Regions from separate parts of the Pseudoalteromonas sp. MB47 genome, predicted to be linked through region 3. Evidence: predicted binding sites of a transcription regulator. Region 3 holds the regulator's gene; each other region holds the start of a gene.
The links. Region 3 encodes sigma-54, which starts transcription at its own class of promoters, with help from an activator protein. Its sites were predicted from a motif close to GTTGGCACGNNNNTNGNNT; they were not measured.

Region 1 (10,169 bases), on a different contig from region 3:
AGCTTAGCTAGCCAAATAGGTGTGTCACCAAAACCATCTATACATAATTTGATACCAATACTATTGAGCCTTGCAACCATCGCTTTACCTTGGTCATCTAAACTCATAAATAAATCGAGCGGGCACTCGATAATTAAATCACCCGGCTCTAGTCGATGCTCAGCCATGATACGGTCAACAAACTCAATAAATTCTTCGTGCAGCATCTCAGGGCCAAACACATTTATACTAAGAGGTAATTCAATACCTTCCATTCGTAGTGCCATAGCAAGTTCTGCTGCACGCTCAATAACAAAAGCAGCCACAGGATAGCTTAGGCCTGCAACACGTATATCATCTATAAATTTATTCGCAGAAAGAATCCCTTGCTTAGGATGCTGCCAACGTAACAGCAATTCTAAAAATTCGATTTGCTCATCGCTATTACGAATAACTGGCTGAAAATACAACTCTAGTTCACTTGCAAAATCAAGGTGTGCTAACTCACGTAGTCGTGCTTGCTGCTCCAATTGCTCAATCATCATTTGTGGATGATAAGGCACAATCGCTTTGTCTGGATTTGAATCAAGCGCTAGATTGGCAAACGAAATGAAGTTTTCAAAGCTGTATTCAGGCTCATCACAAACTACATAACTGGCACGAACTTTAACTTCAATGGTGCAATTGGCAACATTAAATGGCTTTAAAGTAACATGGCGAATTTGACTAATTAGTTGCTCATGAAGGTGCTTTTGTTCCTCTAATGAACAAATAAACGCAAAGTTTAAGCCCCCTAAATGCGCCAACTTTTCGGCTTTGCCTGAATTACCCACTATATTAAGAACACTATCAACATTGAGCTGCTGTTTAATTCGGGTTGCTGATTGCGCTAATAACAAATCACCAAAGTCTCGACCGATGTGTTGGTTTACATCGTTAAAACCTTCAAGGCGAAGCATCACTAACGCGCAGTTAGCATCATGCTCCTCGGTCCAAGCAATAAAGCTATTTTTTAGGGCGTTGCGATCGGGTAAGCCTGTAAGAGGTGTCGCATCTAACTCGTCAGTGTGAAGTGGCTCAACGACCACCTGCTCTTCTTCAGGTTCTTCATAGTTAAAAAAGCCTGATATACACAAAATAACGACAGAAAAAACAAGCCAGTAAAGAGCAGTATGTAACAATAAATGAGCTGAATAAAGTACTGTTAATACAATCGCAGCAACAACTGAGATAATGATTGCTAGCCAATTAGTTGTGCGAAATGCCTGCCACAAATGAAAACAAACACTTGCACTTAACAATAACACTAACCAAGGCATGCCAAGACTAAGAATTGCTAATCCAAGCACGCCATTGACGACTAAGCTCAGCCTTAAAATAGAATTTTGAGTAACACATAAGGCACAAATCATTGCCATAAGAACGCAACCAGCTAAAAACACTGGCACAACATCGCTACTTAAATTTGCAAGGCTCACGCTACTACTTGCTAAGCTGGCAATCAAAGACATGTAAAAATACTACGTAAAAAAGACTTATCTAATTAAGTCTACCCAAAATCCACAGATTTAACAGTTTATTTACGCCAAATTGGTAACTTAATTGTGCTGGGTGGGTTATTTGCCAATGGGCAATATCAGCACGTGCGCCTACCTTTAACACACCACGATCATCAAGTCCTAAAGCACCTGCAGCGTTTCGAGTTACCCCAGCCAATGCTTGCTCTGGTGTCATCCGAAAAATAGTGCATGCCATGTTCATCATCAAATGCAATGAACATAAAGGCGAAGTACCCGGGTTGAAGTCAGTTGAAATAGCAATTGGAACTTGGTACTGCTGCAGTAGTTCAATTGGCGGATACTTTGTTTCACGTAAGAAGTAAAATGCACCTGGTAATAAAACTGCTGCAGTACCCGCTTTGGCCATTGCCTGAATACCAGCTTCATCTAAGTGTTCAATATGATCCGCAGATAAGCCATTAAATTCAGCAACAAGCTCTGCACCATGTTGATTAGATAACTGCTCAGCGTGCAACTTGACTGGTAAGTTGTGTTTTTTAGCCGCTTCAAACACGCGGCGAGTTTGCTCATTACTAAAGCCAACGTTTTCACAAAAAGCATCAACTGCATCAGCTAAATCAGCTTCAACAACACGGTCAAGCATTTCACCGCAAACCAGATCAATGTACTCATCGCTACGGCCTTTATATTCAGGCGGTAATGCATGCGCACCTAAAAACGTGGTTTTAACATCAACTGGGTGATTTTCACCGAGTAAACGCGCCACTTCGAGAAGTTTAATTTCGTTTTCGCAATCAAGACCGTAGCCAGATTTAATCTCTACCGTCGTCACACCTTCTGCATATAATGCATTTAAGCGCTCTTTTGCACTGACAAATAAAGCTTCGTGATCGGCTTCTCGCGTTGCACGTACGGTACTTGCAATACCGCCACCGTTTGCAGCTATTTGCTCATAGCTTACACCTTGTAAACGCTGTTCAAATTCTTCTGCACGGCTACCAGCGAACACTAAGTGAGTGTGGCAATCAATTAACCCGGGGGTTAACCACTGCCCTTTTGCTGACAATGTTGGCGTAGCTAGCGCATCAAACTCTGGTAAATCGGCTTGCTCACCTAACCAAGCAATTTTGCCATCTTTAACAGCAATAGCTGCATTTTCAATAGCACCATAAGGTGCTTCGATGGCTGGGTCCATTGTGGCGATGTTGGCATCTGTGATCACTAAATCCCAGAAAGCTTGATCATTATTGGTTGTGTGCATTTTTCACCTACATTGATACTTGCGATAGGCCCATTACGAGACTAAGTTTAAATTTGCTTAAAGTTTATCAACTCACCTTGTATATACAAGATAATTATGTCACCTTCAAACATACTGTTTACTCACCACATATACACGCATAATGAGTGTTCCTAAATTTGCGCAAATAAAAGAGTTCATTCTGGAAAATATTCGTTCTGGAGCTTGGCAAGAAAATCACCGAGTGCCCTCTGAAAATGAGCTTACCAACCAGTTTAAAGTTAGTCGTATGACTGCAAGACGAGCACTCAGTGAATTAACCGATGCAGGTATATTAACCCGTAGCCAAGGCCTAGGTACTTTTGTGGCTAGCTTTAAGTCACAATCATCTTTATTAGAAATTAAAAATATTGCTGATGAGGTAAAAGCGCGAAGTAACCACTATAGTTGTACCATTTTAGTAATGGAGTCTATAAGCGCTATAGCACCAATTGCGATTGCTTTGGGTGTCGAGGTCGACAGCCATGTTTACAGAAGTGTGATTGTACACAATGAAAACGAGCAACCTCTGCAAGTTGAAGAACGCTTTGTGAACCCCGCTCTTGCTAAAGATTACTTACAGCAAGATTTCCATAGCCTAACGCCTCATGAATACTTATCGCAAAACGCCCCGCTCACCGAGGCACGCCATACAGTCGAAGCGATTATGCCCAACCAAGAAATGTGCGAATGGCTGAACCTTTATAACGAAGAGCCATGCTTACAAGTGATCCGCCGAACTTGGTCATCACAAGGTATTGTGAGCTTTGCCCGTTTAGTATCACCAGGCAGTAAATACCGATTAGGCGGCCACCTTACTTTTAAAAGATAACTAAATGGACATTTGATAACGAAAATTCAGTGACTCAATCGCTGAGCCATCAATAAGTCGCTCGCCTTTATCATGACTAGTAAAAATCGGTGGCTGGTTGCCCTGCTCAGCACATTTTTGCTGGTAGTAATCTGCTTTTGTAGGATGTGCCGGATTAACCACATTATAAATACTGCTCGCGTTTGACCAATTTTCAAGTACTGAAAAAATCGCCGCTATCACATCTTGCTGCTGAACCATGTTTACCACTTGCTGACTTGAGCTAGTCAGTTCTTTACCGGCAACAAACCTACCCGGATCGCGCCCAGGCCCTACAAGACCAGCCAAACGCAATACTTTACCACCAGCACTTAGCACTAACTGTTCAGCATCATATAGCTGTTGTTGACGTGCTGATTGGCAAATAATTTCTGTAGTTTCGTCATATTGACCATTGTTAGATGGATAAACTCCTGTCGAAGAACATAAAATAAAGCCTTTACAATTTAGTTGCTTAGCAAGTTCAAGCCCTGCTTGCAAAGTCGCTAAATAGTTACTTTCTGAGCTACGACTACGCGGTGGAATAGCGCAGACCCACCAAGCATTCTCAAGCGACAGCTCATGCTTGAGCACATCACCTTCAAGTATAAACTGGCGCTGAAAGTCATATTCGTGCTCGCCACCGCGATGTGTTCCCTGTACTTGCCATGCTAATTTATTTGCCTCAACACAAAGTGCATTTCCAAGCCAGCCGGCACCTAAAACAACCAGTTTATTATTTTCAGTACTCATTTACTCAACTGCCCCTTAGTATTTATTATTAACCTTCGCTTAACAGTGTAGCGATTTAGGTGCAAATATGATTAGATAGATAACTCTAACCTATAATAAAAACGCGTGCACTATGTTAAACAACCTCTCTTTACGTAAAAAAATACTTCTGCTCATTGGCGGGACGATAAGTGTGCTACTAATCATCGCGTCTAGCTTTTTTGTAAACCATATTGCTGATCTCTCACGTCATGCAATTCAACGCGAAGCCGACAGCTATTTGCAAAGTGAGCGACTGTCAATGCAGGCCTATTTTGCCAAATACGGCAAAGTTGTCGAAACCTTTGTAACAAACCCGCATTTAGTTAACTGGTTCGATAACTGGACTCAGCGCGATCAAAGCTTAGATAGTCAGCCTGGTTACAGCAGCGTTAATCAAGATTTTGTTCGTATTAGTGGTAACGATGATAACATTTTATCAGCCTTCTTTGCTTCTGCGACCACAGGTGAGTACTTCAAAGAAAACGAGCGTACCGCCACTTATAATGGCCAACCATATTACGCCTACAAACGTGGTTGGTGGCAAGATGCATTAAAAATTAATAAATTGTATGTTGGCCCTATTTCTGTTGATTTAACCACAGGTATCGCCTCTGCAGTTGTACAACAGCCAGTTTATAAACAAAACAAGCTTGTTGGTTTTGGTGGTGTTGATTTACAGCTTAATAATATCAACGACATGGTTGAAGCTATTCGATTTGATGGCCAAGGCTTTGGCTTTTTACTCGACAGCAACCAGAAAGTAGTGCACTTTTCAAAACGAACTGGACATAAACTATCTATCACAGACGAAGGACCTAATGGCAAAGAAGGCTTAGATGCCCTCGAAAAGCAATTTAACGACACCTCGGGCTTTAGCGAATTAAACCGCGCGATGAAAAGCCAAAAAGAGGGTAGCAGCTTTGTCACATTCAAAGGCGAGCAATATTACGTTGTATACAATCGCCTTGAATTAGAAAGCCCTTACCTTGATTGGTATGTGGGTATTTTAATTCCGACCAGTATGATTGATGAGCCAGTAAATGATGCGGTGATGACAACCACAACATCCGTGATCATCATTCTTGCGATTATTATTGCGATGATCTTCTGGGCCACGCAAATGATCACCAAGCCGCTGACTAAACTCACTTACATCATGCGTGATATCGCATCAGGTGATGGCGATCTAACACAAAAAATCGAGATAAAAAGTCAGGATGAAGTAGGACAGCTTGCTCATCACATGAATACTTTCATCGATAAATTACGTGCAATGATGCTGAATACTGCAGCACAAGCTGAGCAATTAAGCCAAGCCGCAGCCCAATTGAAAACCGTATCGCAAAAAACCAATGATGAAATTCAGCAAGAAAAGCAACAAGTTGATAGCGTAAGTGCGGCAGTAACCGAAATGGCCTCAACTGTTCTCGAAATTTCACGTAACGCGCAACATACCAATAATGCAGCTGAAGAAGTGCAAACCATTACCGCAGATGGCACTAAGCGCTCAACTCAAGCTCAGTCAGTCATGACCGCTCTTGCAAGTCACATTGGTGAAGCGTCTAAAGTCGTTGCGGGTCTTGAACAAGAAAGTGGCAATATCGGCGCGGTGGTTGATGTTATCAACTCAATCGCTGAGCAAACTAACTTACTGGCACTTAACGCAGCGATAGAAGCAGCCCGTGCAGGTGAGCAAGGCCGAGGTTTCGCAGTTGTTGCTGATGAGGTTCGTTCACTAGCAAGCAGAACGCAAGAGTCAACAGATGATATTCGCAATATGATCAGCCGTTTACAGCAAATTGCCCAACAAGCATCAACCATGATGCAGCAAGGTCAAGAGCGTGCTGAAGGCTCAGTTGAGCAAACACAAATTGTATTGCAAGCATTGCAAGATATCGCGCAATCTGTGACAAATGTACAAGATCAAAGTCATCAAATTGCGACTTCGACAGAGCAGCAAACTGTGGTTGCAGAAGATATTAACAATAGCTTGGCAGCGATTAATCACTTAGTGAATAGCACTGCAGATCATGCCCATGAATTGGCGGATGAAGCACGTGATTTGAATGAGTTAGCAGAGTCTCTCAATAAGACAGTAAATCAATTTAAGTTATAAAGATAAATTGCTGAAGTAGTTAAAAACCCGATGTCACCTGAAGATGACATCGGGTTTTTATCGTCAGCCTTCCCTGTTAATCGTGGCGCAACCGCTTTCGCGTGTTCCATAAATTCGTGCCACTGTTGCTTGTTCCATAAAGCAACTCCATTATTGGTCAATCCTTGTTTTGATTGCGTTTGTACTTGTTCCATATAGTCTCCTCCTTACGCTAGCTTCATCCGTTTGGGCTCCAAGCCTAAGCTTAATCCTTGCTGTCATCTCCATTCACCTTATCCATAAAGCGTTGCCATTGTGCGCTACTCCATAACGCTTTGTTACTTCCTTGTTGTCCTTTGTGCTTAGTTACATTATCCATACTGTAAACTCCTTGCGCTTTATCGTCCGTTACTCCTACAGCCCTTCCTTGCTGTGCTCCATTACCCATCCTTGTAGATTAATGCGGTGATTATCGCTTAGCGATGATATACACAGCATGAATCAAACCTGGAATATACCCTAATAGAGTTAAAAGAATATTAATCCAGAACTGCGCACCTAAACCTACCTGTAAAAATACGCCGAGAGGTGGAATTAAAACCGATAAAATAATACGTATTAAATCCATGACTCACTCCTTGAAAAAGATAAGCCCAGCAAAAGCTGGGCTATATAGGGCTTGCTATTATTCAGCAACAATCGTTAATTCATCGATTACTTTGCGAACATCTTCAGCGTTTTCAGCAATGCTTACCGCTAGTTGCTTTTCTGCATCAGACTCAACAGTACCTTTTAGTGTTACTACACCGTTGTCGGTATCAACATCGATATCTGTACCACCTACTTCTGAGTTAAATAAATAACGTGTGGTGATTACAGTACTGATTTTTGCATCGGTTAAGTCGCTTTCTGCAGAATCAGCTTTGTCTGATTTCATGTGCTTAGCTTTCATGTTTTTAACAACCGTTAGTTTGTTATCAACAGAGCTAACACCGTCTAGGCTAAGAACTAACTCTTCAGCAAGCTCTTTATCTAATTCGCTATCAACTTTACCTGTAAGTACAACCTTGCCATTCGTTACATCAGTGTTGATGTCAAAGTTGTTAAGGTTTGTGTTCATAAGAAGCACAGTTTCTGCCTTACCATCAATCCAAGCATCTTTACTTTCATTTTCCCAGCTGCTTGCCTGAGCTGACATGCTAGTTGCACCAATTACTAAAGCCGCAATCATAGATTTGTTAAAAGTGTTCATAATCTTTCTCCTTTTGATTAAAGACAGTTTAAGTAATGCGACTATGATGCCAACTATTTATTCTTTAAATTTCAGCAGGTTAAAAACCTATTCAGCGGTGATTTATATTCATTTCGGTAAAGATTTACAAGCTGCTCGGTAAGATGTTCACAATGTTGCAAAAATAACCATTTAGTTGCTGATTTTATTAATCTGTGGTTAATTTAACGAAATTGCTTATTCGTCTAAAAAGACAACCTCATGATTTATATAGAAATAAAATCTGGCCTAAGCTTTGCTTTGTAATTAATAACTAAAGAATCACCTTTAAAATCACAACAGGGAACTACCATGGCCGTTAAACTTGAAGACCGCCCAATCGATCAAGTAAGAGAAGAAGTCATTGATCAACTCATTTATAACTACAGTCATGCTGTTATTTCAGCCGAAGCATTTGAACGCCGCCTAGATCAGGCAATGGAAGCCACCAGCAACGAAGTACTGGTTGAGCTTGTTGCTGATTTAGATCTGAAAGCGGATATTGACTACAAATCGCAAAAGCATGCGCAATTTAAACCTCACTACAGCCACAGCATCGACAACGAAAGCCTGCAGCTACGCAGTATTCTGGGCTCAAATGAGCGCAGCGGCCAATGGGTAGTACCAAAAGAAATTCACATCACAAACTGCCTAGGCTCAATCGAACTCGACTTTAGCGAAGCGATTTTCCAACATCAGCATGTCACCATTTACGTTAACTGTATTTTAGGTAACGATGAAATCTACGTGCCAGAACATGTAAATGTGGTATCTAAATTATTTAGTGTGATTGGCAGCGTAGAAAACAAATCTGTCGCCTTAAACAAAGGCCAAGGCCCAACTATCACTATTGAAGGTAATGTATGGCTAGGCTCAGTCGAGATTTCAGTTAAACGTACCATGAAAGAAAAGTTCATCAGCTTCGCCAACAGCCTAAAAGCCAGTTGGAAAGAGATGAATAAGATGCAGTAAAGTTGTGAGGTGCGGTTATGCAATGTAAGTCGTCATTTATGGCGACAAGATATTACATACGTTTCATCAATGACGCGCTAAAGCACGACCTACAAGAATGCGCGCGAAATAAATTTCACGCCTACATCAAACGTGGGAACGGCTTTAGCCGTGAATAAAGTAAAGCTGTTCGGCGTTAAAGCGACCCTACACCGTAGGCGTCACGCTTGCTTGGCGCGTCTTGCATACAACGCCATTTCATCAATCAATGCCAGACCTACAAACAACGCAATTCGGCTCAAAACTGAAAGCTGAAAGCTGACAGCTCCTTCACAAGTCATTATTCCTTTCACTTGGAATATCACTAAAATACTCTACAAACTCAACTTCAAAACCTGCAGGGTCGATGAAATATACATTTTTGCGGTAAGGGTTTTCTGGGCCGTGTTTATCAATTTCATATCCGGCTGAAACCAGACGTTCAATTACCGCATTAATATCGTTTGTCACATAGGCAAAATGAGCAAGGCCTACTTGGTGGCCTGCTAAATCACGGTTTTCAGCTTCACCGTTATCGCTTAATGCAAGATATTGGTAATCATCACCAAAGTGCAGCCACTTGCGCGGTTTGCCCGACCATTTGCTATCGCCTTGGCTACGCACACGCCAGTGCGGGAATGCCGCTTTATAAAAGTGCAGCATGGCATCAACATTACTTACAACAAGGTTTACGTGTTCTAAATACATGGTAGTTTTCCTTTTTATTTTTAAACTGCCACCAAGATAAAACCTCAAGTTAAGTTTAGGTAAAGCACTTTTTTCAAATAAAAAAGCCCCACTAAAGTGAGGCTTTAAAAAATTGAGTAGTTATTTATGAATTAACTACCAGCAACCTGCATTTGTTCAATCAATACAGAGCCTGTTTGAATACCACCACGACGCTCGATGTCGCCACCTAAGCCCACAACGGCCTTAAACATATCTTTTAAGTTACCAGCAATCGTGATTTCACTTACTGGGTATTGGATTTCACCATTCTCAACCCAAAAACCTGCTGCACCACGTGAGTAATCACCAGTGACAGTGTTCACACCTTGGCCCATAAGTTCAGTTACTAATAAGCCTGTGCCCATGGTTTTTAATAGCGCTTTTAAATCGGCATGGGTTTGTTCAACTAGCCAGTTATGAATACCACCAGCATGACCCGTTGGTGCCATCGACAGTTTACGTGCCGCGTAGCTTGCTAATAGGTAAGTTTGCAGCTCACCGCCTTGAATAATTTCACGGTCTACAGTTTTTAAACCTTCAGCATCAAACGGTGAAGATGCTAAACCTTTTAATAAATGAGGGCGCTCAGAGATATTCACACAATCGCTAAATACTTTTGTACCTAAGCTATCAAGCAAGAAGCTCGACTTACGATAAAGCGCACCGCCACCAATCGCCGACAC
Region 2 (10,169 bases), on a different contig from region 3:
ATTTAACTACCTAATGGCAATACTGTTAATCACTTCAGTGATGTTTAGTTTGTTTTAAATAATTATTAAGATTGAAATACCAATTCACTTGATTAAGTGAATTGGCTTGGATCTAAACTACATAAATTCAAACTGCTCAACAGTTGCGAGCTTTAATTTGTCTATATCTTTTTTGGCCGCTTTACAATGACGACGTAACTTTGAAGGAACATCTTTATCTGCAACAAGGCTTTTTAGCATAGCTTGATAACGCATCGTTTGTGCATTGGCAATAATTTTACAATAGTACGCGACACCATCTAGCATACGCCCATCGACAGTATATTTATTTTGCCAGAGCTTATTCGCTAATGCGTCTAGGTATTGCTCTTTATAAACACCGATATTATAAAATTTCTTACCAAGGATTTGAGTTTCGGTACCATCAGCTTGGTTCACTACATCAACAAACTGATAATGCTCTTGGCTATTAACATTATAAGTTAACTTTGAGTAAAACTGCCCATCTGCAGGTGACTTAACCATTTGAACACTGCCAAGATCTGTGAAATGAAATATTTGTATTTCAGGCTTGTTATTAAAAAAGCCTTTTTCAATATAACGAATATGATCAGGCTCACCTAACTTCTTAATAATAGCTTCTGCGCTTAGCCCCTGCTCAAGAAAAAACAATGGGTTATCAAATGACTCTGTTGTGATAGCAACCTGCTTTTTAATAGTCGCTTGCGTTTTTGGCGGCTCGGGAAGTACAACTTTCCCCTTAACTAATTTAGCGATTACAGCTGTACTCTTATCAGGATCACCTTTTAAAACAACAGCATCAGATACTTGCTCACCAGCGCTATTTACAAGCCAAACAGACGAAAAGTCACTACTCAAATATCCCTTTACTAGATAGCTTTGTCCTGCTTCTGGAATAAAAGATACATCACCTGTAACAATGTAATTCGTTCCTGAATTAAACATATAGTTAATAGGTGCGGCATGATGGACCTGCGCTACTAGTGTTAGTGTCATTTCCTCTGCTGGTACTTTTCGACTAAACCCCACTGGTGACAGAACCATACCTTGTCCATAAGTAGCTTGGTTTGTTGCCCTAATAGCGTTATTGACATCTTTACCATTCACTTTACTCAAGTAAAAGAAGCGACCTGTACTAGTTGCCATGGTTCTGAAGGTGTCATCTATAGTTGCTGTTTCGCCCTGATATCCTTGAGGAACAGGGTTATAAGTTGTCATACAAGCAGATAAAGTTGATACAAAGAATAAAATAGCAAAGATTTGTATTAATTTTTTCATATTTTTAAATTCTATATTTAATAGTAAATTCTAAATTAAGATGCTTAAGCTATGTGCATAGTGAGGCTTTAAGCATATTAAATACAAACAGAGGCATGATTCTATTTTTCTTAAAGAAAACGTGAGGGACTTACTTAAAAGTGGCACAAGTTGAAACATCCATGTTTTGCGCAACGCACTTTATCAGCTTTCAGCTGCTTATTCACTAAAACCGTATAATCTAATTAACAATTCTAACCGTAATGAATTGATGACTATTTTTCACACGGCACTAAAAAGTCGACATGGTAATGCTCATCATGTCGCACCCAGGATGGTTTAGTCGAAAACTGAATATGCTCTTTTAAATAATCGGCATACTTGGTTTTATAAAGCCCAGCTTGCAGGCTTGGGGCAAAGATCACGCGCCAAAGATCGTAACTTTTTGCTGTTGCCGATTTATGTAGCTCAACAATATGAGCTGCTAAAGCGGTGTAATCAATCTTAAACTGTTCAAACCGGCCTTGTTTATCAAATTCAATATCGTAGCCAAAACGATTAAATACATGAGTTGGCAAATGAACTGATTGCCCCTTTTCGTTAACAACAGGTGTCATAAAATCAACCGACAAACCATTTTGATGGGTTTTATGCGGGCTAAATTTCCCGCCATTTTCTAAGCCCGTTTCAGCGTATTTGTATCGTTTATCAGGATGGGATTTCTGGAGCGCTTGGTAGGTATCAACAATGATGTTTTTTACCTGCTAATGAACATACGTACGCCCTGCCAGCTCTGCCATTTTGCTGTAACTGGTAAAGTTATCACCCTTGCTGGGTAGTTTTACTGCATTACGCACATAGCCATTGGCAGTTGTTCCGCCACAGACGCTATTAGCCAAAACCGATCCAGAGCAAAATAATAAGGCTAAAACTAAACATGTTTTCATTGCAGTAGCTTCTTTAAAAATTTAAAGCTTAGTGACCTGTGAATGAACAAAAAGTGAAACCTCTGTATAGCTTTCAATAAGTTAGCTAATTTGATTGAAAAAAGTTAAAACTTTTTGGAATAAACCTTTCGCCCACTCGTTACCTCTATGTCAATTCGCAAAAAAGAGGACGAGACAATGACAAATTTAAAACAATCACTTATCGCAATCTGTGTCGTAACTGCAACAGGCTTTTCAGCGGCTTCATCAGCAGCTAACGTGCAACTATCAGTCGTATCTGAACAGCAAACAGCCAGTGATAATCAAGTTTCGACAAGTTCAAACCAAGCAGCGTCGAATACGACAATGATGCAATCAACTCAACTGTCAGGCTCGGCAACAACACAAAATTCATCAGTTGGTGTGGATACTGAAAGTTCAAATAGCGGACAAGCAAATAATCAAACAACGATTGAAAACGATGAACAGCAGCCTGCTGAAACAATGCCCGAGTTTGGTTTAACAAACTCAGTATCAAGCGCTTCTCAAGCAGTCAATACCGTAGCGCTAGCAGGTGAGTCAATGCTGTCAACTGCTGTTAGTAATGTGGCCGTCGCTAACACAAATTCGAACATAACCAACGCAATGCAAAATCAATTGAGTCAGCAAACAGACGTATTAGCGTCTTTAGAGCCTAGTGAGCTAAGCACTGCTGGTCTAAGTCAGGCCTCGCAAATCACTAATGACCTGCAATCATCACTGACTAGCAATGTACAACAAGCTGCAATGAACTCTGTACAAAGTAGTGTTGAGCAAACCATTTCATCAACTGTTAGCAACAGCGTTAACCAACAAGTTGCTGAGCAAATAACCGCAGCGACAACTACCGAAGTCGTTAATAACATTCAAAACAGCCTGAACTTAGGCCTTTAACCAATAGCGTGCCGGGTTATCACTCGGCGCTCCTTTAGGAGATTATTATGCGTACAATTAATAAGCTCATCACCTTAAGTGCGTTAACCACAAGCATTCAAGTGTTTGCTACGGATGCGACTTTTCATGCTGATGCACAAATTGGCTTAACAACTAACTCTGATTTAGCCATTAAAGAGTTAGATGATATTTCTTCACAAAGTGATACAGGTTCAATACTTAAAGCTGGTGTTAGCGCTGAGTTACATGCAACTGACAACCTCAAGTTCACACCAAGTTATCGATACGAGCAAACCAATTATCACCAGCTTGACCAGTATGACTTGGCATTGCATCAATATAGCCTTGATTCTAGCTATAGCCTTTCTGGTACTGATGTAGGTATACGTTATGACGGTGCTTTAGCAAAAGTAGCAAAAGAAACATTTTTAACCTTGGATCAGGTAAGTTTGTATGTTGGCCATTACGTTAATCCAACAACCTATCTGCGCACTGCGCTTAGGGCATCAGATAAACAATTCGCCACACAGTCAATGCGCGATGCAAAAGGGTTAGGGCTTGATTCAAACCTGTATTACTTTATTAATCAGGGTAAAACGATGCTGCTTTTAGGCGCTAGTTTAGATAGAGAAAATGCTGATTCAGAGCAATTTAACTTTAAAAGTTGGGGCTTAAATACGGGCATCACTCATCGTTTTAAAGCGTTTGATATAAGCAATAAAGCAGGATTAAGCTGGCGCTATCAAGATAAAAACTACCAAGAAGTTATCAACCAACCACTTACACAAAGCGAGCCATCTCGGGATGAAAGTCGCAGTGTAGTTAGTGCATTTTGGCAGCTTTCTGTTTTTGACTCTTTGCAAATTGTTACTGAAGCAGAGTACGGCGATTATCAATCTAAGCTGGCGACAAACACCTATACCCAAAGCATTGCTTCGCTGTCATTAAAAGCCAGCTTTTAATCGATTACGCCATGTCCAAACACCGCATCTTTGCCTACTTCACCTAAATCATTCGCTTGTTGCTGTAACGCCTGGTAAATGTTTTTAGGAGAAGCATTTGGCTTTGCCGCTAAGCATGCAGCCGCCGCTGAAATACGCGGCGCGGCAATAGAGGTTCCAGATTCCCGACCAAGCTCCCCCCCAGCTTTTAACGTCATGACATTGACGCCTAATGCCGCAAAATCAATATAATCACCTTTGTTTGACCAGCGATAAATTCGGTTTTGGCTATCTAGTGCCGTGACAGCAATGACATGTTGGTATGCCGCAGGATAAAGTGGCAGCGCAGCAGGTCCTTCATTGCCTGCAGCCGCCACTAAAGTTACTTGTTTAGCCGCTGTAGCATTGATTGCTGCCGCTAAAATAGCGTTGTCGGGCCCAGTAAAACTCATATTGATAACAGGCACCTCGTTAGCAACCAACCAATCAAGTGCTTCAACTATTGCAGCTAATGTCGCCCCTTGTGATAAATCAGACTGCTGATAAAACACCGCCGCGCTGTATAATGTTGCCTCAGTTAATAACGGCATGAGCTGCTCATACTTACCTACCAAAACGCCAGCAACCGCAGTGCCGTGCAAATCGGGTGAAACTAAGTCATTTGCAAGAAATGACTGCATTTTTATCTGTGTGTTACTAAATCCCGGATGAGTCGTATCAATCGCACTATCAATCATGCCAATTTTTACAGACCAGTCACACATTGCTGTAAGCTTTTTTGTAGACGCATCTTGTTGAGAACCATTTTGCGCTTGATAAATATGATTTCTGTCCAGTAACGCTGCATCATCGAGTGAAAGTAAACGTTGCAAATGCGCTTTTGAATCGTAATTGGTCGGGACAACAAACCGCACTAATGACAAACCCAATGACGTGTATTGTTTAGTGACGATAATTTGCGCGCCAATTTGCAACAGTTTTTCTTGATGCTGTTCATTCGCCAGCATTATCCATTGCCTTTCAACTGCACGAAAACCATGCTCAACATCGACTTCAACAAATGCAGGAGCCTGCAACTGATTAAGTATCTCTAGCCTTTTGGGTAGCGAGGTCACAATGGCTGTTGCGTCGTCGATTAACTCATGTTTGCGTATGCTTTCTACTTGGCTGGTTATGCGCGGTTCAAATTGATTAATAACAGGATCTACCTGTTCTATCACACCATTTATTGGCTTGATAATCGCAGCTGATAGCGTATTTGAAGTAAACAGCAAACTACTTAAAATGACTGATTTCAATTTCATGTTACAGTGACTTCTCATTTAGTTAGGTACTACTATAACGTTTCAGTGAAAGAAAAATTGCATTTATTGGGAATAAAACTTTTTCTTGCTCGTTATAGTAGTGTGAGTTGGCTGAATCATTGATGAGTTATTTCATTAATCGGCCCTTGCCCTAACCAATAAGGGAAACTATGACAAATACAGTAACCAGTTTATTACCAGCGCTGCGACGTTTTGCATTTTCGCTTACCGGCAATCAAGCAGATGCCGATGATATTGTACAAATGACCATCGAGAAACTTTTACAAAAAGGCATGCCCGATGATATTGAACCACTAAAATGGGCTTTCAAGATCTGTCGCAATGTTTGGATCGACGAATACCGCTCGCAAAAAGTGCGCTTAAAGGCAGTTCAAAATACTGAACTTCAAGAACCCGTCTGTGACGATGAACAAGAGAGTTTCGCTACCCAAGAGACTTTACAACGAGTAAATAACGCTTTAACAAGCTTGCCAGATGAACAGCGCGCTATTGTATCCCTCGTAGCAGTGCAAGGTATGGCTTACAAAGATGTTGCACACACCCTCGAGATACCTGTTGGCACCGTGATGAGTAAATTGTCACGAGCCAGAGCTGCACTTTATCAATTAATTAAGCCTGATTTCACTAAGGAAAACGCATGAAGATTGATGACCAAACACTCAGTGCTTTTTTAGACAATGAATTACCAGCAAACGAAATGGACGCAATACGTAATGCAATTGCTGAAGATGAGCAACTCGCTTTACGCCTAGCTGAACTATCTGAAGTTGACATGCTAGTTAAACAACACGCAGCACAGATTGATGCAATGCCCTTGTCTGATGAACTTGCACAAACAATCGAGCAACATAATAAAGAGAATGTCGTTTCGCTATCCAAATGGCAGCAAATTAAACTAGCTGGTCGCAAACAAATGGCCGTTGCAGCAAGTATTGCGGTGCTTTTTACAGTCGCTATTGCTAGCTTTGTTCAACAACAAGGTTTGGAACAACCCATTGCCAACGCATTAGATCAACAACTGAGTGGCGACAACACACTATTAGATACAAACAGAAGCCTAACTGCACAGCTTAGCTTTGTTAATACTAATGGCGATTTTTGCCGCCAATACACGCTGTATTCTAAAACTACCCAGCAAACACATATTGCTTGTAAACAACAAGGAATTTGGCAGCTTCATTCATCGAGCGAGCAACGCGCAATTTCAAGCCAAAGCTATCGCTTAGCAAGTAAAACACCTGCGCTTGATAGTTACATCGACGAGCACATTCAAGGCCAACCGTTAGATCGTAACGCCGAACAACAAGCACTAACTAACCATTGGCAATAAGCGAGACAATCATGAAACACGTATTATTAGCTTATATTGCCATTGTATTAATTGGCTGCACCAGCAGCCAACATTCGACCGATAAAAGTATACCTGGCCTAACAACTAAGCAGCTTGCGGATAATCAATATATCCTTAGATACGAGACTCGTCACGGTTCAAAGCGCTCAGCGCTTGAGCAAAGTATGCTGCAAGCCGCCAACATTACGATAGACAACGGTTATGACTGGTTTCTCGTTGCCGAGCAGGCAGTTGATGTTGAACGCGCCAAGCCCACTAACAAACCACGTTTTGAGCAAAGAGCACACTGCGGTTTATTAACCTGCACAAGTCAAACTTCGCCAGCACTGCATGAGTCAACGTTATTAGAGCGCACAATCGTCATACAATTAACAATCATTTTAGGAAAAGGCATAAAACCAAGTGAAAAAGCGCATGATGCTTATACGCTAATTGAACAAGCTAATAATTCATAAAATTAATATTTAAAGGTAAAAATTATCCTCATTACATCTTTTTACCTACTGCTGAACTGCATAAGTAATTACACCGTTAATCACTAATACTTTGATCTCACTTAAGTGAAATTAACTAGATAAGCGCTAAACTTACCGCAACTTGATTAATTGTAAGGATGTAGCCATGACACACCTAGTTAGTGATTTAATGACGCCAGACCCATTTGCTATTAGCGCGCAAAATACCCTGCATGATGCTCATAATCTAATGAAAGAGAAAAATGTTCGTCATATCCCCGTGATCAATGAGCACGGTGGTTTGGTTGGCATGTTAACGCAAAAAATCATGATTGCTCAGGTAATGAATATCATGGCTAATTACAATGCCAGCGCCCTCGAACGCAAGGAAAAGCAAACTAAAGTGGTTGATATTATGGCTACCGATTTTACCAGTATCTCGCCAGAGCAACCGCTACACGAAGTTGCTAAGTTTTTTGTTGAAAACCGTCATGGCTGCATGCCTGTGGTTGATAAAGATAACAACCTAGTGGGCATTCTAACCTCATCTGATTTTGTTCGTTTAGCGGCGGCTTTACTTTCTTAAATCGTAACTTTGTATCTGCACACTGAATTTTTTACAGAAGGTGTGCAGAGTTTTCATACTTCTTCTTAGCTAGTATCACCCTCACTCAAGACTTAAATAAAATTAATCTTTTAAATTCAGATTCTTATAATTTAAAAATTATTAGGCACAACGCTTGCTTCTATGTAATTACACATGCTTTTTAGATTAAAAGCGAAAGGAAATTTACAGATAATCTCGGAGGAGTAATGAGTAATTCATCATCAAAAATCGCAGAATTTACAGCACCGGGTGTTAAAGACCAAGCTGCAGCGGACACGATTGCTATTCTAGACCAACGCATGGTCGCTTTAATCGATTTACACCTCACTTTAAAGCACATTCATTGGAATGTTGTTGGTCCTAATTTTATTGGTGTACACGAAATGTTAGACCCACAAGTAAGCGCAGTGCAAGAGATGACTGACACGATTGCAGAGCGTATTGCAACCATGGGCGGCGTACCTGTTGGCACACCTCAATCAATTGTAGAACGCCGTACTTGGCAAGATTATTCAATTGGTAAAGGCTTAGTTACTGACCACCTAACAGCGCTTGATAAAGTGTATAACGGTGTTAATAAAGACCACCGTGCAGCTATCGATAAGCTTGGTGAGCTAGACCCAGTTTCTGAAGATATGATCACTGGCCAACTGGCTGATTTAGAACAATTCCAATGGTTTGTTCGTGCACATATCGAATCGTCTACCGGCGAATTGAAAGGTTAAACCCCATTTAAAGGTTAAACCCCCTAGGTCTATCCGAAGACCCCTTGCCCAGCATTTGCTGGGCTTTTTTATGCTTTGTTACAACCAACCTTTATGTTTAAAGAACAAGTAAGGTGCAAAGCCAGACAGCAACATAATGCCAATTGCAAACGGGTAACCCCATGCCCATTGCAGTTCAGGCATACTGTTAAAATTCATCCCATAAATACTGGCGACAACGGTTGGAGGTAAAAACACCACTGAGGCGATAGAGAAGGTTTTGATAATTTGGTTTTGTTCGATGTTAATAAAACCCTGAGTCGAGTCCATTAAGAAATTCACCTTATCAAACAAAAATGTACAGTGAGACATAAGGGTATCAATATCGAGTACAATTTCACGTAGTGATTCGCGGTCTTCTGTCGGCGCTCCTAGGTGGCGCAGTAAAAACGAAATATTCCGGCGCGTATCCATCAAACATAAACGCACCTTACCGTTATTATCTTCAAGGCGAGAAATTCGGCTAACGGCTTCTTCTAAGTCAGAGTCATCCTCTTCAAGTACATAGGCACTGAGTTTTTCTAACTGATGATGCATGTCTTCAAGCATATCAGCGTGGTTTTCGACTTTTTGGTCAAATAAAGTCACCAAAAGTTGCTTTGGATTATCACACGCCACTTGCCCTTTCCGAGCACGTAGTCGTAATAGACGAAAATCGGCTAGTTCATCATCGCGGATTGTCAGCAAACAGTTGTCTTGTAACAAACAAGCTACGGTTACCGTATTAAAGCGCCCTTCGTTTGGTGACATGAAAAGCGCATGCACATGCAAGCCTTCATGGTCGATAAAGCAACGGGAAGAGGCCTCGATTTCTTCAACATCATCAGCGCCGGGTAAGGTGATATTAAGGGTGCTTGCCAGCGCTTGTCGTTCTTCTTCAGTCGGATTTATAGTATCAATCCAATGGGCATTCTTAATAGCGGTTGCAAGAGGCATATCAGCAGCTGGCTCTGTTTCTGTGATCACACCTTGGTCTATAGAAAAAAATCGTAACATGCGCCCTACTTAAAAAATAAAATTATTTAAAGAATTTAGATGTTTCAAAGACAAACAATATATCAGTGTTTTTATGGAGCAAGCCATTAAAATAGCTTGGCAAATGCAAGCTGGTTTCGCCCAGATGATTTAGCACTATACAGTGCATTATCAGCTCTTTTCATTAACGATATTAAGTTTTCTTCATGAGGACGGTCCCAATCAGCTACCCCTAAACTAACTGTAATCTTTAGCGGTTGCTCAGCGTAATTAATTGTCATCTTTGCGACAGATTTACGGAGCAATTCTAGCTTCTGTTTTGCCTCTACCACTCGCGTGTTTACCAAAATTAGAGCAAACTCTTCGCCCCCTAAACGACCTAGTAAATCCTCTTGCCTTAAAGTTTTCTTGACTAGGTTTGCAAAACTTACCAATACCTCATCTCCAGCAGCATGACCGTATGTATCATTAATTTTTTTGAAGTGATCTAAGTCTAAATAAGCAAATACAACTGGTTGATTATTACTTTGACACATTTGCAATAGTTCATTCCCTTGAGCTAGAAACTCTCGACGAGATAGCAATCCTGTTAAATGATCATACATTGCTAGTTT
Region 3 (10,169 bases):
ATTTTCAATTTACTCGCCGTATTACCTCTTGCGGGTATTATCAACCCTTCAATTATTGACCCTTCTGCGGCAAACCGCGATGCACTTATCATGATTGCAGCAACCGTTGTATTGATTGCCATGTCATTGAACTTTAAAGGTGCTCGTCGTATCAATAGAGTAGAAGGTGGCTTCTTGTTAGTCGCATTTATTGCATATCAGGGCTATATTTTCAGCCAAGTAGGATAATTAATGACACAACCTAGCTTTATCGCGCAGGGTAAGCGCGTACTCGAAATTGAAGCACAAGCTTTACAAGAAATTGAGCAATATATAAATCAAGATTTCGATAATGCTTGCCAATTAATGTTCCAATGTACAGGTCGTATTATTGTGATTGGTATGGGCAAGTCTGGCCATGTAGGTAATAAAATTGCAGCAACCCTTGCAAGTACTGGCACTCCGGCATTTTTTGTTCATCCTGGCGAAGCTAGCCACGGTGATTTAGGCATGATCACCCGCGACGATGTGGTGATGTGTATTTCAAATTCAGGTGAGACCAGCGAAGTACTCAGTATTATCCCTGTTATCAAGCGCATTGGCGCAAAAATGATTTCATTAACAGGCAACCCAGACTCAACAATGGCAAAACTGTCTGATGTTCATGTGTGCATCAAAGTTAGCCAAGAAGCGTGTCCGTTAGGCCTTGCCCCAACGGCAAGCACCACTGCAACCTTGGTTATGGGCGATGCAATGGCGGTTGCGCTACTAGAAACCCGTGGTTTCACTGCCGACGATTTTGCACTTTCGCACCCTGGTGGCAGCTTAGGTAAACGTTTATTACTTACATTAGATGATGTGATGCACGCAGGCGACGCAACGCCAATCGTTAGCGAAACCCAAAGCATCAAAGATGCATTGATTGAAATGTCAGCCAAGGGCCTTGGTATGACCGCAGTGATTGGTGCAGATGAAAAGTTAGCCGGGTTATTCACTGATGGTGACTTACGCCGTATTTTAGAACAGCGCATCGATATCCATAGCACGGCAATTAGCCAAGTGATGACCCGTTCATGCACAACGGCTCGCCCTGACATGCTTGCGGCTGAAGCTTTAAATATTATGGAGCATAAACGTATTAATGGTTTAATTGTGGTGGATCAAAGCAACACACCAATTGGTGCCCTTAATATGCAAGACTTATTAAAAGCAGGAGTTCTCTAAGCAATGACATTCGCCGAACTATACCAGCCCCTGAGCCCTGATGTGAGTCAGCGTGCTCAAAAAATAAAACTATTAATCTGTGATATTGATGGTGTTTTTTCTGATGGTCGAATTTATTTGGGTAATAATGGCGAAGAGCTTAAAGCATTCAATACTAAAGATGGTTTTGGTATTAAAGCACTCATTAATAGTGGCTTTGAAGTGGCAGTGATTACTGGCCGCCATTCACAAATAGTTCAGCAGCGAATGACTAGCCTAACAGTTCAGCACATTTATCAGGGACAAGAAGATAAGCTGATTGCTTATCAAGAGTTAAAGGATAAACTGGGGCTGACAGATGAACAGATTGCCTATATTGGTGATGATGGTCCAGACTTACCAGTTATGGAAAAAGTTGGCTTTGCTGTCGCAGTAAACGATGCACACCCGCTTATCAAGAAGCTGGCTCATTACACCACATTATTACCGGGTGGCTTTGGAGCCGTGCGTGAATTAACTGATTTACTGATGTTAGAAAACGGCAAGCCGTTAACTAGCGATGGAACCAGCGCATGAATATAGCCCGTATTTTACTGAGTATTGTTTTTGTCTGTTGCATGGTGTGGTTATGGTACCCGTACTTTAACCAGTCAACTGATACAATAACTAGTGAAGACGAGATCATCGCAACACCTGATTACACTGCCGTTGCTCTAAAGCAAACAGCTTATGACGAGCAAGGTAAAATTAGTCATAAAGTGGCAGCTGCAAAAATGGAGTTGTATCAACAATTAGGGTTTACCTTTTTTGAACAACCTATTTTTACTATTTATAGCGATCAGCAAGTTTGGCAAGTAAGAGCCAAAGAAGCTACTTTATACGAAAATGATCAGCTGATTTTTGAAGGGGATGTAGTTGCTAAAAACTTAACCCATAACGGTATGATCGAAGACATAAAAGCAGAAAATATTAATGTCGACATTGATAAAATGACGATGTTTTCAAAGCAACCTGTAACACTAACAGGACCGAATTTAAAAATTACCGGTAAAGGCTTAAAAGCCGATTTAAAAGCCGAAATTGTTGAGTTAACTAACCATACACGAACCATATACTATGACCAATAAACTGAAGAAATTACTCCTGATCCCAAGCTTATTGATTGCCTTTTCGGGCGCAGCTGCCGAGCAAACAGGCGCTCAAATTAGCATTAGCTCAGATCGCCAAGTCGGTAAACTAAAAGATGGCGTTGGCATATTCGAAGGTAACGTAGAGATCGTGCATGGTGATCGTCGCATTACAGCAGAGCGACTTGAGGCACATGGCGGTGACACCGAAGGTACAGTCGAATTAATTATCGCTACAGGCAAACCAGCTTACTTCGAAGAAAAGCAAGCTGATGGTACCGTGATGAGCGCCAGCGCCGAAGAAGTTCGTTATGATGTTGCGAAACGCTTCTTAACACTCAATGGCGAAGCTGAAGTCACTCAAGCGGGTCAAAAAGTAACGGCAAAAAGCATTACCTATGATATGGCTCAACAGCTGATCAGCGCAGAAAAAGACGAAAACTCAACAGATCGTGTACACACTATTTTAGTGCCTGTAGAAAATAAAAAAGACGATAAAGGCCAACCATGAGCACATTAAAAGCAGAGCTTTTAGCTAAAAGCTACAAAGGCCGCCAAGTGGTTAAAAATGTCGGTCTTGAAGTTGAAGCGGGCAGTATTGTTGGCTTGTTAGGGCCAAATGGTGCAGGTAAAACCACCACCTTCTATATGATTGTAGGCCTCGTACCAAGCGACAAAGGAAAAATAAGCATCGATGATAACGATATCACGCTTTTGCCAATGCACAGCCGTGCGCGCTTAGGTATTGGTTATCTACCACAAGAGTCGTCTATTTTTCGAAAATTAACAGTTTACCAAAACTTGATGGCCATATTAGAGACCCGCAAAGATCTTAACAAAACAACGCGCGAAGAGACTCTTAACAACTTATTAGATGAATTTAGCATTCAACATATTCGCGATAGCCAAGGTATGGCACTGTCAGGTGGTGAACGACGCCGCGTTGAAATTGCACGTGCATTAGCCGCTAATCCTAAATTTATCCTTTTAGATGAGCCTTTTGCTGGTGTTGATCCTATTTCGGTGTTAGATATAAAGAAAATTATTGAGCACCTAAAAAATCGTGGTATTGGTGTACTTATTACTGACCATAATGTTCGAGAAACCCTTGATGTTTGTGAAAAAGCCTACATTGTTTCTCATGGGGAGCTAATTGCATCAGGCACACCTGAGCACGTATTAGCTGACCAAACTGTACGTGATGTTTATCTAGGCGAGCAATTCAGGCTGTAACCATTACGCCACCGACTAGAGCATCTGCTAGACTTATACAATGACAATAAATCGATAACAGTGTCCTCACCGTTACCGATAACTTAAAAAGGATTGTTAGGGATACATGAGGCAATCATTACAGCTGCGCATGGGCCAGCAACTTACAATGACTCCACAACTGCAACAAGCCATTCGCTTGTTGCAGCTCAGTACATTGGATCTCCAGCAAGAAATTCAAGAAGCGCTTGATAGTAATCCTCTGCTTGAAGTGGAAGAAGCGGATTACAACGAAGAAAGCATCGGTAAGAATGAGCAAAAAGCGGAGTCTGACGATGTACAAGTCAGCGCGTCTGCCGACGAAGCACCTAGCGAATTCGAGCAAGAAAGCAGTGATGCTCTGAGTAAGGATACGGTTAGCGATGACTTAGCTATGGATGTTACGTGGGATGAGTACATGAGTGCCGCCCCATCAACATCGTCTGGGCCAATGCCTGAAGACGAGTCTATTTACCAAGGTGCTTCAACAGAAACACTGCAAGAATATTTAATGTGGCAACTACAGCTCACACCATTTAGTCCTACCGATGAAGCGATTGCCGTTGCCATCGTTGAAGCTATCGATGACTCAGGTATTTTAACGGTTAGCTGCGAAGATATTGTCGAAAGCTTTAATCAAAATAATGATGAAGAAGAAATCGAACTCGATGAAGTTGAAGCTGTCTTAAAAAGAATACAGTTATTCGATCCAGTTGGTATCGGCGCGCGAAGTTTACAAGAGTGCCTGTGTATACAACTTCGTCAATTCGATGCCAATACGCCATATTTAGCTGAAACTAAAATGGTTTTATCTGAGCATATCGAATTATTAGCAAGTCGCGACTATCGCACTTTAATGAAAAAGACTAAGCTTAAAGAAAACGAGCTTAAAGAAGTGATGACGCTCATTCACAGCTTAAATCCTAAGCCTGCGGATAGCATAGTACGCGAAGAATCTGAGTACGTCATACCCGATGTATCAGTGAAAAAAGTGAAAGGCCGCTGGGTAGTCGAGTTAAACCCAGATTGTATGCCAAAAATTAGAGTGAATAGCCAATATGCAGCGATGTCTCGCTCTGTTAAATCAAGTAGCGACAGCCAATTTATTCGTTCTCACTTACAAGAAGCAAAGTGGTTTATTAAGAGCTTAGAAAGCCGTAACGATACTTTACTAAAAGTGACCAACTGTATCGTGCAACAACAGCAAGCTTTCTTTGAACATGGCCCAGAGGCAATGAAGCCAATGGTGCTAAACGATGTCGCTGAAATGGTCGAAATGCATGAATCGACGATTTCTCGGGTTACAACACAAAAATATATGCATACCCCAAGGGGAATTTTTGAGTTGAAATATTTCTTCTCAAGCCATGTCAGCACCGAAAATGGTGGTGAGTGTTCTTCTACAGCAATTCGCGCTTTAATCAAGAAGTTAGTTGCTGCAGAAAACTCGGTTAAACCATTGAGTGATAGCAAAATTGCAGATATATTGGCTGAGCAAGGAATTAAAGTAGCTAGACGTACAATTGCAAAATATCGTGAGTCTCTAGCAATACCTCCGTCTAATCAGCGTAAAAGTCTGATTTAGACGTTTTACATAGAAGGAAAATGCTTATGCAACTAAATTTAACTGGTCGTCACGTAGAAGTCACTGATTCATTAAGAGACTATGTAAACACTAAGTTCGCAAAACTAGAAAGGCATTTTGATCATATTAATAATGTTCATGTCATTTTAGATGTAGAAAAATTAAGCCAAAAAGCAGAAGCAACTTTACATGTAAACGGAGGCGAGTTGTTCGCTTCTACAGAACATCAAGATATGTACGCAGCAATTGACTCATTGATCGATAAACTTGATCGCCAAGTCATTAAGCATAAAGAGAAATTAGCTCGACATTAAATTATGAAACTTAGTTCACTTACTAATCAGGACTGCAGCAAAGCTGCGGTCCTTTTTAATAGCAAAAAAAGAATTCTTGAGTATATTAGCGAGTTAGCTCACCAGCAGTTTCCTCATTTATCTCAACAAGATATCCTAGATGCTTTTCTGAACAGGGAAAAGTTAGGTAGTACAGGTATCGGCCGAGGAATAGCTATTCCCCACGGTCGAATGAGTGGTGCTGATGAACCTCATGCATTTATTATTGTCAGTGAATCTCCCATCAATTTTGATGCGATAGACAATCGTCCCGTTGATATTTTTGTCGCACTCATCGTACCAGATGGCGATTGCCAGTTGCACTTGAAGACCTTGTCAACAATTGCTGATAGACTTAAAGATAAAGATTTTTGTAAACAGTTGCGAAGTGCTACAAGCGATCAGCAACTATTTCAAGTAATTGCATCAGAGGCATAAATGGAATTAATAATTATCAGCGGTCGCTCAGGCTCGGGCAAATCGGTCGCTTTACGAGTTCTTGAAGACTTAGGCTACTATTGTGTTGATAATATTCCTGTCAACCTACTGCCTTCGCTCGTGCGAAGTGTTTCTGATAATTATGACAAAATTGCCGTCAGTATCGACGTACGTAACTTACCGAAAGAGCAGCAAGAGTTTAATGATATTCTTGAGTACCTGCCAGGTTTTGCAAACCCAACACTATTCTACCTAGATAGTGATGATCAAACCCTAATTAAGCGCTTTTCTGAAACTCGCCGTTTGCATCCATTATCGATTGATTCTTTACCGCTTGATCTTGCCATTAAACAAGAAAAAATCCTGCTTGATGTGCTGATCACCCGCGCTGACTTTATGATTGATACCACTGATTTGAGTGTTCATCAGTTAGCAGAATCAATTCGTGAAAAGATTTTAGGTAAGAAAGATAAAAAACTGATTATTACGTTTATGTCGTTTGGTTTTAAGCATGGTATTCCAAAAGAAGCTGACTACGTTTTTGATGCACGCTTTTTACCGAACCCACACTGGGAGCCTGATTTGAAGCCACTAACCGGTCTCGATCAGCCTGTCAGGGATTATTTAGCTAGCCACAGCATAGTGCAAAAGTTCACTTGGCAGATTCAAACCTTTGTACAGACTTGGTTGCCACATCTAGAGCGCAATAACCGCAGTTACCTAACCATTGCAATTGGTTGTACAGGAGGCCAACACCGTTCTGTTTACTTAGCGCAAACAATTGGTGAAAGCTTTTCTAAAACTCATGCTAATGTAAAAATTCGCCACCGCGAACAAGATATCTAACTAGGCACCAACAATGCACGCTGAAGATACCTTTTTAATTCAAAACAAACTTGGCTTACATGCTCGCGCTGCGACTGTTTTAGCGCAACTAGCACTGCAATTTGATGCCAAAATTACACTTTTTCAAGATGAGAAAGAAGCTGAAGGCGACAGCGTGTTAGCGTTAATGCTCCTTGAAAGTAGTCAAGGAAAAGAGGTTCGTGTTGTATGCGAAGGTCCTGACGCTGACGCTGCATTAACGGCAATCGGCGAATTAATTGCGCAACGCTTTCACGAGCAAGAATAGCATTTGCTAAGACTTCAAGGTTTACGGTAAACTTACTTCGGATATTTAAAATTCCCTTTAAATATCCTACTTTTATATCGCTCGCTTTTCTAAATTACAAAACTCTTAATAAATTTATCGCAGTGCGACGATATCTCTGCAAATACACTACAAAGCAACTATGCTGTATTTGCATAGCCTATTTAAACTTTTTTCAGTTGTAAGGACGCCAATGCCAGAAGCCTTTGAACAAGATTACCCACTACAACAACTCAAACAAGTGACCAAGTCACTCAATAGTGGTCAATTTGTTCAAGTGCGCGGCATGTTAGCCAAAACGGCACCTTGTGATACAGCCCTTTTACTTGAGTCTTCTCCCCATAAAATTCGTCGTATGCTTTGGCAGCTGGTTGACCCAGATGTCCGTGGTGATGTTCTAGAGGAACTCTCTGAAGATGTACGTCTTGGCATTATTGCCCAGATGGAGCCTGAGCACATTGCTGCTGCTACAGAAGATATGGACGACGATGACTTAGGTGAGGTTTTACGTAGTCTTCCTGATACCGTATATCAAGACGTTGTTAGCGCGATGGACTCGCAAGATAGAGAAAGGGCAACTCAAGCGCTTTCTTATCAAGAGCGCTCAGCCGGAGCCCTGATGAACAGCGATACGGTAACCATTCGTCCAGATGTTACCCTAGATGTAGTTTTACGCTATTTACGCTTACGAGGTGAGTTACCAGAGGGTACCGATGATTTATATGTAGTTGATAAACATAACTGCTTTTTAGGGGCGCTTTCGTTAACCACGCTACTGACAAGTCCTTCTGATAAAGTTGTTCGTGATTTAATGGATGAAGACTGTGAGTCAATCCTAATCTCTATGGATGAAAGTGATGTAGCGCAACTGTTCGAGCGTCACAACTGGATTTCAGCCCCTGTTGTAGATGATAACGCTCACTTGCTTGGTCGTATTACCATCGATGATATCGTTGACGTAATCCGTGAAGATGCTGAACACAGCATGCTAAGCCTTGCTGGTCTTGACGACGAAGAAGATACCTTTGCGCCAGTACTCAAAAGCTCGCAGCGTCGCTCTATTTGGCTTGGGGTTAACTTATTAACCGCATTGCTAGCAGCAATTGTGGCAAGCTTTTTCGAAAACACCTTAGCAATCTTACCTATTTTAGCGGTACTCAATGGTATCGTTCCTTCAATGGGTGGCGTTGCAGGTAGCCAAACCTTAACCCTGGTTATTCGTGGTATAGCGGTTGGCCATATCAACCAAACCAACCAACGCTTCTTATTACTCAAAGAGCTGGCGATTGGCGCACTGAATGGTATTATTTGGTCGATATTAATTGCTGGAGTGGTTGCCCTATGGCAATGGGACTTTAAGCTCGGCGCAGTGCTGGCCTTTGCAATGTTTATGAACCTTGTTGCCGCAGGTATTGCAGGTGCAAGCATTCCATTAATTCTTAAGAAAATGAAAATTGACCCTGCCCTCGCCGGCAGTGTGGTACTGACAACAGTGACGGACATTGTCGGTATCTTTGCCTTTTTAGGCACCGCAACCTGGCTATTAATCTGATACCAATTCACAATAATACTTAATTAAGCGAATTGGTATAACTAAAAACGGCCCTTTAAGAGCCGTATTTATATCTTTTACTTTGCACGCTGCTTATTTTTACCTACTCTAGGTTTAGTATTGGCCTTTTTAAACTGGCTAAAACCGGTATGACGAGTCAGTGCTGCACGGCCTTTACCGCCCTTACCTTTAGCAGTTTTCTCGTTTCGACCTTCTTCAGGTACCAAACAATTCGGCCCTTTACCAATTAAATTCGCTTTGCCCATTTTTCTTAGTGCTTCACGGATCATCGGCCAACCAGCAGGATCGTGGTATCGTAAAATCGCTTTGTGTAAGCGACGCTGGCGTGCGCCTTTTGGAACAGGCACTTGCTCAGTATTATTCTTAATATTGCGCAGCGAGTTCATCTCAGTGTGATAAATTGTGGTTGCATTGGCCATCGGCGATGGATAAAAGTTTTGTACTTGATCAAGCTTAAAGTCATGAGCCTTTAACCATAACGCCATATTCACCATGTCTTCGTCTTTCGTTCCTGGGTGAGCAGAAATAAAATACGGGATCAAATACTGCTTTTTACCCGCTTCTTTTGAGTATTTATCAAATAGCTCTTTAAACTTATCGTAAGCACCCATGCCCGGCTTCATCATCTTAGACAATGGACCATCTTCAGTGTGCTCAGGGGCAATTTTTAAGTACCCGCCTACGTGATGGGTAACCAACTCTTTTACGTAGCGAGGGTCTTCTACGGCTAAGTCATAACGTACGCCAGACGCGATCAAGATTTTCTTCACACCTTTTACATCTCGAGCTTTTTTATAAAGCTCAATCGTTGGGGTGTGATCCGTGTCCATGTGCTTACAAATATCAGGATAAACACATGATAAACGACGACACGTGCTCTCTGCCTTTTTGCTCTTACAGCGCAACTTATACATATTCGCGGTCGGTCCACCTAAGTCAGAAATAACCCCAGTGAAGCCCGGTACTCTGTCACGAATTTGCTCAATTTCATCAATAATTGATTGCTCAGAACGGCTCTGAATAATACGTCCTTCATGTTCTGTTATTGAACAGAAAGAACAACCACCAAAGCAGCCTCGCATGATGTTCACCGAGGTTTTAATCATTTCATAAGCTGGGATTTTTTCATCGCCGTAGCTTGGGTGCGGAATACGCTGATATGGCAAACCAAATACGCCATCCATTTCTTCAGTTTCAAGCGGAAATGCAGGCGGATTTACCCAAATAGAGCGGTCGCCATGGCGTTGAAATAACGCACGCGCACAACCTGGGTTTGTTTCTTGGTGCAAAATACGCGAGGCGTGAGCATAAAGCGGTTTATTCACACTTACTTGCTCATACGCAGGCAGCTTAACGTAGGTCTTTTCCCATGGCTTAGGGCGAGCAGGCTGGATAGTGATTGGCTTAGCCTCCTCGGCACTTAAATCAATACCTGCTTTTTTAAATTCAGATTTACTACAACCCACATCATCTGCGCCATACGGGTTTGGAATTGGGTCAATCTTACCGATTTTATCTATTGCAGTTGAGT

Region 1: the regulator sigma-54 is predicted to act here: its motif matches at 7,785-7,803, upstream of IMPJCBKJ_RS16200 (BON domain-containing protein).
Region 2: the regulator sigma-54 is predicted to act here: its motif matches at 7,937-7,955, upstream of dps (DNA starvation/stationary phase protection protein Dps).

What each region holds. Positions count from the first base shown of each region.
Region 1 covers NZ_VFBD01000028.1:19,663-29,831, reverse strand. The annotation lists gene IMPJCBKJ_RS16235 (GGDEF domain-containing phosphodiesterase) at 1-1,397, opposite strand, end outside; gene hutI (imidazolonepropionase) at 1,519-2,760, opposite strand; gene hutC (histidine utilization repressor) at 2,903-3,610, shown strand; gene IMPJCBKJ_RS16220 (NADP-binding protein) at 3,611-4,381, opposite strand; gene IMPJCBKJ_RS16215 (methyl-accepting chemotaxis protein) at 4,494-6,518, shown strand; gene IMPJCBKJ_RS16210 (hypothetical protein) at 6,503-6,712, opposite strand; gene IMPJCBKJ_RS16205 (YqaE/Pmp3 family membrane protein) at 6,967-7,125, opposite strand; gene IMPJCBKJ_RS16200 (BON domain-containing protein) at 7,183-7,749, opposite strand; gene IMPJCBKJ_RS16195 (LiaF domain-containing protein) at 8,080-8,739, shown strand; gene IMPJCBKJ_RS16190 (VOC family protein) at 9,049-9,465, opposite strand; gene pmbA (metalloprotease PmbA) at 9,597-10,169, opposite strand, start outside.
Region 2 covers NZ_VFBD01000008.1:337,974-348,142, forward strand. The annotation lists gene IMPJCBKJ_RS05540 (LysE family translocator) at 1-58, shown strand, start outside; gene IMPJCBKJ_RS05545 (hypothetical protein) at 118-1,299, opposite strand; gene IMPJCBKJ_RS20685 (hypothetical protein) at 1,554-1,895, opposite strand; gene IMPJCBKJ_RS20690 (hypothetical protein) at 2,043-2,225, opposite strand; gene IMPJCBKJ_RS05555 (hypothetical protein) at 2,403-3,137, shown strand; gene IMPJCBKJ_RS05560 (surface lipoprotein assembly modifier) at 3,185-4,099, shown strand; gene IMPJCBKJ_RS05565 (S8 family serine peptidase) at 4,096-5,382, opposite strand; gene IMPJCBKJ_RS05570 (RNA polymerase sigma factor) at 5,553-6,044, shown strand; gene IMPJCBKJ_RS05575 (hypothetical protein) at 6,041-6,733, shown strand; gene IMPJCBKJ_RS05580 (hypothetical protein) at 6,745-7,209, shown strand; gene IMPJCBKJ_RS05585 (CBS domain-containing protein) at 7,376-7,795, shown strand; gene dps (DNA starvation/stationary phase protection protein Dps) at 8,023-8,541, shown strand; gene corA (magnesium/cobalt transporter CorA) at 8,620-9,576, opposite strand; gene IMPJCBKJ_RS05600 (GGDEF domain-containing protein) at 9,663-10,169, opposite strand, start outside.
Region 3 covers NZ_VFBD01000011.1:97,204-107,372, forward strand. The annotation lists gene IMPJCBKJ_RS07260 (calcium/sodium antiporter) at 1-228, shown strand, start outside; gene IMPJCBKJ_RS07265 (KpsF/GutQ family sugar-phosphate isomerase) at 232-1,203, shown strand; gene kdsC (3-deoxy-manno-octulosonate-8-phosphatase KdsC) at 1,207-1,758, shown strand; gene lptC (LPS export ABC transporter periplasmic protein LptC) at 1,755-2,309, shown strand; gene lptA (lipopolysaccharide transport periplasmic protein LptA) at 2,299-2,820, shown strand; gene lptB (LPS export ABC transporter ATP-binding protein) at 2,817-3,542, shown strand; gene IMPJCBKJ_RS07290 (RNA polymerase factor sigma-54) at 3,649-5,145, shown strand; gene hpf (ribosome hibernation promoting factor) at 5,172-5,459, shown strand; gene ptsN (PTS IIA-like nitrogen regulatory protein PtsN) at 5,463-5,915, shown strand; gene rapZ (RNase adapter RapZ) at 5,916-6,761, shown strand; gene IMPJCBKJ_RS07310 (HPr family phosphocarrier protein) at 6,775-7,047, shown strand; gene mgtE (magnesium transporter) at 7,259-8,617, shown strand; gene IMPJCBKJ_RS07320 (YgiQ family radical SAM protein) at 8,695-10,169, opposite strand, start outside.